One region of the Virgibacillus natechei genome, then DNA from elsewhere that is predicted to be linked to it. Evidence: riboswitches for the same ligand, from Rfam matches in the RefSeq annotation. Region 1 holds a riboswitch; the other holds the start of a gene.
The links. A riboswitch is a leader RNA that binds a small molecule or an ion and turns the genes downstream of it on or off. The one in region 1 is predicted to bind S-adenosylmethionine.
Positions count from the first base shown of each region.

Region 2: linked by a shared signal. The riboswitch ahead of OLD84_RS18440 (5-methyltetrahydropteroyltriglutamate--homocysteine S-methyltransferase) and the one ahead of OLD84_RS06535 (5-methyltetrahydropteroyltriglutamate--homocysteine S-methyltransferase) in region 1 are both predicted to bind S-adenosylmethionine.

Region 1 is NZ_CP110224.1:1,218,179-1,223,134, forward strand. It holds gene OLD84_RS06520 (gluconate 2-dehydrogenase subunit 3 family protein) at 1-30, opposite strand, end outside; partial or broken gene OLD84_RS06525 (GMC oxidoreductase) at 238-678, opposite strand; gene OLD84_RS06530 (YflT domain-containing protein) at 784-1,203, opposite strand; gene OLD84_RS06535 (5-methyltetrahydropteroyltriglutamate--homocysteine S-methyltransferase) at 1,495-2,589, opposite strand; SAM riboswitch class I at 2,741-2,842, opposite strand; gene OLD84_RS06540 (M24 family metallopeptidase) at 3,394-4,542, shown strand; gene OLD84_RS06545 (2-hydroxyacid dehydrogenase) at 4,586-4,956, opposite strand, start outside.
Region 2 is NZ_CP110224.1:3,691,104-3,696,059, reverse strand. It holds gene OLD84_RS18465 (L-lactate permease) at 1-337, opposite strand, end outside; gene ggt (gamma-glutamyltransferase) at 374-2,023, opposite strand; gene OLD84_RS18455 (pyridoxamine 5'-phosphate oxidase family protein) at 2,205-2,627, shown strand; gene OLD84_RS18450 (D-glycero-alpha-D-manno-heptose-1,7-bisphosphate 7-phosphatase) at 2,667-3,188, shown strand; partial or broken gene OLD84_RS18445 (SDR family oxidoreductase) at 3,214-3,468, opposite strand; SAM riboswitch class I at 3,532-3,637, shown strand; gene OLD84_RS18440 (5-methyltetrahydropteroyltriglutamate--homocysteine S-methyltransferase) at 3,703-4,818, shown strand; gene metA (homoserine O-acetyltransferase MetA) at 4,903-4,956, shown strand, end outside.

The DNA.
Region 1 (4,956 bases):
TGATTGTTTTTTTTCATTTTCATCGGCCAATTTTATTCCTCCTCCATACATATTGAACTATTATAATTTCAATCATTGAGTATGATGCCCAATTTATTTAATTCATACGCATTTGATTATGAAATTCCTTTGGGTATATATAACGCAATTTTCTGAATTATATTGGCGGTAAAGGTAGGCGAACGATGCTTGTTCGCCTAATTTCATGCTTTTGAACTCAATAGAGAATCATTGTTCTTAAGCTAGCTTACTGTTTTTTTTCTTTTGAGCTTCTACAAGCTGTCCATCTTCTTCCCTGAATCTTATAATTCCTTCAGCTGCTCTATACGCCAATGCACCGACCGTACCTGTAGGGTTGTAGCCACCATTATGTGGGAAAGCAGAAGCTCCAATTACGAATACATTATCCATGTCCCACATTTGCAAATAATTATTCAGTACAGAAGTTTCTGGGTCATCTCCGATAATGACACCACCAGTAATATGGTCATTGTGGGCAGGGACGATATCAAAGTGCTCCGTCAGCTCAGTAGGCTCCACAGTCTCGGCACCCATCTCTTCTAAGATTTCAGCACATCTTGCCGTGATAAATTCATGTAGCTTACGGTCATGTTCGGTAAAATCATAAGTAAGTCGGAGCAGTGGGTTCCCGTAGCTGTCTTTATATGTCGGATCGAGTTATTATGTACATTTTTTACATAAATAAACTCAATTAAGAGGTATTGTCAAACAAAAAAAGGCGAACAGTGCCTGGCACTGTTCGCCTTTTGGAAAATCATACGATTAATCGCGACGTATGACTGCTTCTTCCATTTTTATGGTGTTACTCGTTGCATCATTTCCCATTTTTAAATTATCATCTGCTAGAACCAAAATATTTCCAGCTTGGACCTCATCTGTATACTTTTTTGCTTGATGTTCTGATACGCCAGAATTTATTAATTTCTCGTGTAATTCAATATGGGAATCTGTATCTGTATGCTCCGTAAATATTTTTTTTACCTTATCTATAAAGGATTCATCTTCATTTTCAGATGGATCAGTTTTAACCTTTACATCCGTGCGCTTTTCCAAATCCTTCGAATGATCATTATTTGCAAAAATGATAATGTTTTTAGCATTATATCCTTTAAGTTCTAAACGATCTACCACATTCACTGCTTCATCTTTAGAAGGATAGGATCCAATGATTTCTATGGCCATTTTAAAAACACCTCCTGTAGGAAATTATAAACTAGTATTCTTTTCCCAAGGATATAAGTTTTAAAACGTACTGTCTGTTGATTGAACAAAAGCGCAAGCGCCCGTTTAGCAACATACAAACTGCGCCCGCGCATCGCGTGTGGTTCAACGTTGCCACGCAAAGTGGCGGTTTTAGTTGAACTTCCACTGCCGCTTGGCTATTTCGGTAAATAAATTATCCACTGCTTTTAAATTCTATGGTTTCCTGCAACGAAAAAGGCGAACAGTGCCTGGCACTGTTCGCCTTTCGTTTTATCCCCAAACTTCCTTTGCGGTATCCACGATAAATTTCAATTTATCCCATTGCTGTTCTTCGGTTAATTTATTCCCGTGATGCGTAGAAGCGAATCCGCATTGGGGGCTTAGGGCTAACTGCTCTAATGGCACATACTCAGAGGCTTCTCTAATACGTGCTTTAATTGCTTCTTTATCTTCGAGTTCGCCATTTTTCGATGTCACTACACCAAGCACGACCTGAGCTCCGCCATTTGGTATGTGATCCAATGGTTTAAAATCTCCGGAGCGATCATCATCGTATTCCAGGAAAAATCCATCTACTTTTTCTTTTGCCAATAATGTTGGGGCAATATGTGCATAGCTCCCTTCAAAAGCCCAGGTAGATTGATAGTTTCCACGACAGAGATGTGTTGTCACCGTTAAGTCATCCGGTTTTCCTTCCAAAACTCCATTAATGACACGTAATGCAAGATTAATTAAGTCATCTCTGGAAGTTGCCCCATCATTAAACGGGATATCCGGTGAAGATAATCCTGCAATATAGACGTCATCCAACTGTATATAACGTACACCATTATCGTAAAAAGATTTTAATGCATCTTGATACGCTTTTATAATATCGTTTGCGTATTCCTCTATGTCAGGATAAACCGTTTCATTACGTATGCCTTTATTAAATAACTGATTCGGACTTGGAATTGTTTGTTTCGCAACAGCACGTCCGCCGACAATTTCGTTGAATTCGATAAAGTCTTTTACAAATGGGTGATCAGGATTAAATGAAATTTTATCTGTATTACGGACATCGTACTTTTCTGTTTCAACCCCATCAAATGCATATCCTTTTTCAGGTACATAGCCTTCAATTCCGTTTAGGTGCTCCAAGAAGTCGAGGTGCCACCAGGTACGTCTAAATTCGCCATCCGTTACGGCTTCCAAGCCAACTTCAATTTGCTTATCTACAATTCGTTTAATTTCACTCGTCTCGACTTCGCGTAGCTGTTCGGCAGTGATTTTATTTTCTTTAAAATCTTTCCTTGCTTCGTGTAAATTGTCCGGACGCAATAAGCTTCCGACGTGATCTGCTTTAAAAGGTGCTTTGTTTGACATGGTATATCCCTTCTTTCTTCATTTTTTTAGCAGATAGGAAAGTAACTTTCCTACTGCATCAGTGCAACTAAGCGAAAAGCCAAGTTTTCTAATAACGAAAAAACCCTCTTCTTGATATCAAGAAGAGGGTTGACGTCATAATTGGTCACTCTTCTTATCTTCAAGCATTACGCTTCTGGAATTGGCACAGTACTCAAATGAGTCTGTTGCCGAGGTATCAAAGGGCCAGTCCCTCCACCTCTCTGGATAAGAAAATCACATATTTAATTAAGTTATTATTTACTAGATTACAGGTAACTTGAAAAAATGTCAAGATAAAAATCGGAAAATTTACAATGCAACAGTAGATTGCCATATGCCGTTTTATTAAATTATTTTAAATTATTAGATAAGTATATTGACAAATTGTAAAAAGGTGAATTATGATATACATATACAAAATGTCGACAATCGGCAGACCTAAAACGTATTCTTTCCAGACTATGCAATAGACCTAAAATAAATGAAGACAATTTTATGCAGTTCCTCCATAAATGGGTGCAAATTCCCATGAGAAACAAGCCACCCCCAAGGCAGTTTGTTCATATAATGAATTAAACTGCCATAATAAGTAAGGATTTGGTTTATATTCCGTTTATATAGTGAAAACAAACTATAAGAAATGGAAAAATAGCACAAAAAGGAACATTGCAAAATCGTTCAATGAGTGAATACCGCGACACTCTGTTTGAAGGAATCAATTATGTATGAAGGGAAGGGATGGGTGTGTTACAATTTTCGGTTTTGGAATATCAAAAGAGGTTAATGAAAACAAAACAACGGATGGCAGCTGATGGAATTGATGTTTTGCTAGTGACAGATCCAGCAAACATGAATTATTTAAGTGGTTATGATGCTTGGTCCTTTTATGTACATCAGCTGCTAATCGTTATGATAGATGAGGAACAGCCGTACTGGATTGGTCGAGGCTTAGATGCGAATGCAGCGAGGCATACCAGTTGGTTGGATGAAGATCATATTCTTCCATATGCAGATCATTATGTACAATCAACGATTAGACATCCAATGGACTTTGTTTCTGACTTTTTAAAAGAAAGAAAGCGGGATAAACAGGTTATTGCAATGGAGCTTGACGCCTATTATTTTACAGCCAAATCTTATCTTAAATTAGCTAATAATTTGCTCGATTCCAAATTTAAGGATGGAACCAATCTGGTTAATTGGATTCGAATTATAAAATCAGATCAGGAAATAGCCTATATAAAAAAAGCTGCTCAAATTTCTGAAAAGGCGATGGGAGTTGCGTATGAAGCGCTTAATGAAGGTGTTAGGGAAAGTGATGTCGTTGCCGAAATTTCCCATGCGCAAATCAGTGGAACGGAGGAATTCGGTGGGGATTATCCATCTATTGTTCCATTAATACCAACCGGGGAAAAGACATCTGCCTGCCATTTAACGTGGACAGACGACGTATTTAAGGCAGGGGACCCTGTGATTATTGAGTTGTCTGGATGCTATCAGCGTTACCATTCTCCACTGGCTCGAACAGCAGTAGTTGGTTCCCCGAGTGAAGAAATGAGGCATTTGGGTGATGTTGTTGTGGAAGGGGTTAATAGTGCTTTGGATGTCGTTAAACCAGGTATAACATGTGAAGAGGTAGAATTGGCATGGCGAAATTCAATTGAAAGAAATGGTATTAAAAAAGAGTCTCGAATTGGATATTCTGTAGGGCTTAATTATCCGCCTGACTGGGGAGAGCACACCGCAAGTTTACGTCCGGGAGATCGTACCGTATTGGAACCTAATATGACGTTTCATATGATACCAACAATTGATATAGGGCATGCGGGTATGGAAATTAGTGAGTCGTTCAGGGTGACAGAAACAGGATTTGAAAAACTTAATAACTTTCCACAGGAACTTTACGTTAAACCAAATATTCGCTTGGCATAGGATGGAAAGTGAAAAAGATTGAGAGGTAAGCGTAAAGACAGTATTAACTGCCTTTATGCTTATCCGGCCAAACATCTGGATTGATGAGATTTGGTGGTTTTTCTCCATGTATTCCTTTTTCCAAATTAGTTGCCGCAAGTTCCGACATCTTCAATTCTGTCTCATGAGTGGAAGATCCGATATGTGGCAAGGTGACCGTATTTTTCATTTTGAGTAGTGGATTGTCCGTTTCCGTTGGTTCATTCTCAAATACGTCTAATCCTGCTGCAGTAATTTCGCCATTTGTAAGAGCGTCAATTAAGTCCTGCTCGACAATTGTTTTTCCTCTGGATCCATTAATGAATATTGCGGATTCCTTCATTAACTGGAATTCCCTTTTACCAATAAGTCTCTCTGTTTCTGGAGTTAATGGGG
Region 2 (4,956 bases), 1.4 Mb from region 1:
CAAGTACAATAAATAAATAATTTTGGCTATGATCTTGTATTTTCTCCCTTATGACTTTAAATGAGCCAGATTCATCTGTGGCGTGGTAAAGTAATAAAGCAAACCACACAACCAATAGTATAAAAAATGCCTCCCAAAGCCCTTTTCCAAATCCAACAGCCAGGTTATCCAAGGGAGCTTCGTACATGAAAAAACCGATTAATGTCGCAATAGCCATAGCGATCCAACCTGATCTACCACCAGACCATTTGAAAACAACTAGCATAAGCAGAAGCAGTACCAATGGTAAGATCGCTAAAGACCAATGTAATAAATCGACCGGTAAATTGTTATCCATTATCAAATCCTCCAAGCTAACTTTTATAACTATTACTTACCAGCACAAGGCAATTCCATCACCGCGCAGGTCTGCTCCAGCACTATACACTCCTCTTTTGTGATCAATGACAACCCCTTGTGCATGGCCCATTGTTTGCGAATAATTCTCTACCATTTCAATCTCATGCCCACGCTTCTTCAAATCATCAATTATTTCACTTGTTACTCTACCTTCTAAATTAAATGAGGAACTATCTTCTCCCCATGTTTTACCGTATAACCAACGTGGTGCTTCTATTGCCTGTTGTATGTTATAGCCAAAGTCTATTACCCTAGTAAGCATGGCACATTGCGTTTGAGGTTGTCCTTCTCCTCCCATAGCTCCGAATAACATATAAGGCTTACCATCCTTCAGTGCCATGCCAGGAATGATTGTATGAAACGTACGCTTATTTGGTTCTAAAGAATTTGGATGATTTGGATCTAAACTAAAATGGGAGCCCCGATTTTGTAAAAAGAAGCCAACGCCCTCTGGCATAAATCCAGAGCCAAATTCATGAAAAATACTTTGAATTAAAGAAATGCTGTTCCCTTCCTTATCAACAACACTCAGGTAGGCGGTGTCACGGCTTCCTTTAACTTTTGGGAGCTCTTCCAACTCCTCTGGGCGAAATATATTATTCCAAGAAAAATGTTCATTAACTTCAGATGAGAATGACTTAGATAAGAGGGTGTCGTAGGGTAAATCAATAGATTGTGAATCGGTGACCCATTCATCTCGAAAACGGAATTTTAGTTTGGCTACTTCTGCCATTAGGTGATAATAATCTGGAGTGCCATCACCAATCGAAGTCAAATCATACTTTTCTAGCATGTTTAACATCATTAATACAGCAATGCCTTGCGTATTTGGTTTTACTTGATAGATTTCATATCCTCTGTAATTTGTTGATATCGGGTCTTCCCACTCAACTGTATGATTGGTAAAATCTTCTTTCACCATTAATCCATCATGCTTTTCCATAGAGGCGATAATTTTGTCTGCGATATCCCCTTTATAAAAGGCATCTCTACCCTCTTTGGAAATTTGTTCAAAAGCCCATGCTAAATTAGGTTGGACGAGAAGCTCACCTGATAAAATCGGACGTCCATTTTTAAAAAACACATTCGCCGTCTCCGGTTGTTCATTTAATAAATCGGCTTTTTCTTGGACATAGCTACTTGTCTTTTCTGTAATTGGAAAACCTTCTTTGGCATAGTGAATAGCATCTTCAAATAGCAATGACCACTCTAACTTACCGTAATGCTGGTGAAGGCTCCACCATCCGTCTACAGTTCCTGGGACAGTATTCACCGCTAATGGCCCACGCTCTGGGATCTCGTTAAGCCCCTTTTGTTTATAGACTTCTCGGTTTACTTGACTTCCAGACTTCCCGCTTCCATTTAAAGATTTGACTTCTTTTTCATGCTGATCCCAGACTAACGCAAATAAATCTCCTCCTAACCCTGCCATATGCGGAATAACCACACAAAGCACAGAATTAACTGCGATAGCTGCTTCTACCGCATGGCCACCTTGATCAAGAATCCTCTTCCCCGTTTGCGTAGCTAAATAATGAGGAGAAGTGACGGCTCCATTCTTCCCTTCCACTACAGGCCTGCCTGTATCTAAGAACGAATCATTTTTTCCATTTTGTAGTCCCAAAATATACCTCCTATTTCTCTGATTTAACGTTCATAATTTATTTTCTTCCCATTTATTTTATAAGATAAACTTAGGAACCGAGAATCGTCCTCGTGCTTCATCCTTGAAGTCAGAGAGATGTTTATTTTTCAAGATGGAAGGAATACTATTTTCACCAGCAATAAAAAAGGAGTGCATATAAATGAGTCAACAGGAGATCAAAGCAACCGTTGAAGAAATTCTAAAAAGCAACTATGTTGGGCCAATGGCAACAGTGAAGAATAATAAACCCCATTCAAGGTACATGACATTTTTCAGTGAAGGGTTGAAACTCTATACGTTAACGAGCAAGGAAACGGATAAGGCAGAGGAAACGGAAGCGAATCCTTTCACTCATATTCTGCTCGGATACGAGGGTGAGGGATTTGGCGATGAATATGTGGAATATGAAGGGAAGGTTTCCTTAAATAATTCGGAAGAACTGAAAAAGGAGCTGTGGAATGACAAGATGAAACTTTATTTTGATGGCCCGGAGGATCCAGAACTTGTCTTATTGGAGATTAATCCAACCGCCATCCGGGTGATGAATAAACAAGGTGAAGCTCCAAAGGAATTGGAGTTTTAATAGACCAAGAAATGAGTATGCTTATTTGAAGGTGATGATATGAATCGAGCGATGTTCCTAGACCGCGATGGTGTAATCAATGAAGTACTCACCAATCGGGTGAAGTTCGTGAACAAGCCCAAGGACTTCCATTTACTGGATGGTGTCGGTCAAGCTATAAGGCGGTTCAATGATTTGGGGTTTAAGGTTTTTGTTGTAACCAATCAAGGTGGAATTGGACTCGGATTCATGGAAGAGTCGGCTTTGAAAAAGGTACATAAAAAAATGAAAGATGATCTAGCCACATATGGTGCAACGATTGATGACATCCGTTATTGTCCCCACAAGCCGCGTGCAAATTGTGCATGTCGTAAACCAAAGCCACAAATGATTTTGGATCTGGCGGAAAAACATGCAATTGATTTAGAGAAAAGTTATATGGTAGGGGATCGTGAACCCGATATAGAAGCAGGCAAGAGAGCAGGGGTACGTACCGTTCTTGTAGGCGATCGTGAAGAAAGCTCAGTTGATGCAGATATGGACTTTGCGGATCTTATTTCATTTGCAAAATCAAAAGGGTGACACATAGGCGTGCCACCCTTCGTCATTAATATTGTGAGGATTGTCCGCCATCAATGGGAATGACGGTTGCATTGATGAATCGCGATTCCTGTGATAATAAGAAGGCAACCAAACGTCCAACTTCTTCTGGTTGACCAAATCGTTTCATCGGGTTAACACTGACAAATTCTCTGCCAGCTTCTTCCCAATTATCTCCGCCCATTTGTTTCAAGGATCCTTCCACCATCGCGGTCATAATCGCACCTGGTGCAATGGCATTGATGCTTACGTTATGCTTCCCTTGCTATTTATCTATAAAAATGCTACTATCATTGGTATAGTAATTTCAAACAATTCAGTAACATTCTTATTAAGAGAGGCAGAGGGACTAAGCCCGATGACGCTTCAGCAACCTGTTATGATAACAAGGTGCTACTTCTAGCAAGTTGATGAAACTTGGGAGATAAGAAGATGATCGCATGATAATGCCTCTTCTTAATCGAAGGGGCTTTTTTGATTAAAAGGAGCGGATACAATGACAACAACAAAATTAGATCGCAAGGCACCATTTAAAGCAGATCATGTGGGTAGCTTTCTAAGACCGGAACGTCTTAAACAAGCGAGAGCTCAAAAGACAAATGGAGAAATTTCTGCCCAGCAGCTGCGTACCATTGAAGATGAAGAAATAACCAAACTTGTTGAAAAACAGAAGAAGACTGGACTTAAGTCAATTACGGATGGGGAGTTCCGCCGTTCCTGGTGGCATTTTGACTTTTTGGAAAGTCTGGTAGGTGTGGAAGGATTCGAATCAGACACTGGATTGAAGTTTGATGGCATTGAAACAAAAGCCCGTGCGATTCGTGTAACAGGCAAGGTTGATTTTAATGAAGATCATCCATTTCTGGATCATTTCCGATTTTTGCAAGGGGAGGTAGGCGATGATCATGTTGCCAAGCAGTCCATTCCAAGTCCTAATATGCTCCTGGTTCGGGCGGGAATTGATAATGAGGTTTATGGTGATATCGAGGAACTGTTGGGAGATTTAACGACTGCTTATAAAAAAGCGATTCAGGCTTTTTATGATGCAGGATGCCGTTATATACAGCTTGATGATACATCATGGGCTTCCTTTTTATCGGAAGAGGGGGAACAATCGATTCGCGCGAAAGGGTATGAGCCTGCCGAACTGCAAAAATTATGCAAACGTGCTATCAATGAATCGATAGCCGATCGTCCGGATGACCTTCTGGTTACCATGCATATCTGCCGGGGCAATTATCGTTCCCATTATTTTAGTTCAGGTTCGTATGATAAGGCATCCGAAACGATATTCGGTGGACTGCATGTTGACGGGCTTTTTCTGGAATTTGACGACGGGCGTTCAGGCGGATTTGAACCGCTGAAATTTGTAAACAGGGACGATCTGCATGTTGTACTAGGTTTAGTTACATCCAAATTTGCTGAGCTGGAAAATAAAGACCTGGTAAAAGAGCGAATTGCCGAAGCGGCTGGATATCTATCCTATGATAATCTATGTCTTAGTCCGCAATGTGGATTTGCTTCAACTGAAGAGGGTAATGATTTAACGGAAGATCAGCAATGGGATAAAATCCGCCATATTGTGGAAATTTCTGAAGAAGTGTGGCAATAAGCGGGCACCAAATTTCAGAGAAATCGCAGTTAATGATTGCAGGTTTCTTTAGGAAGAATAGGAATGCAGGAGGGAGAAATCTTAGTGCCAATCAATATATCGAGAGAGTTGCCTGCAACGGAAGTGTTAAAACAGGAG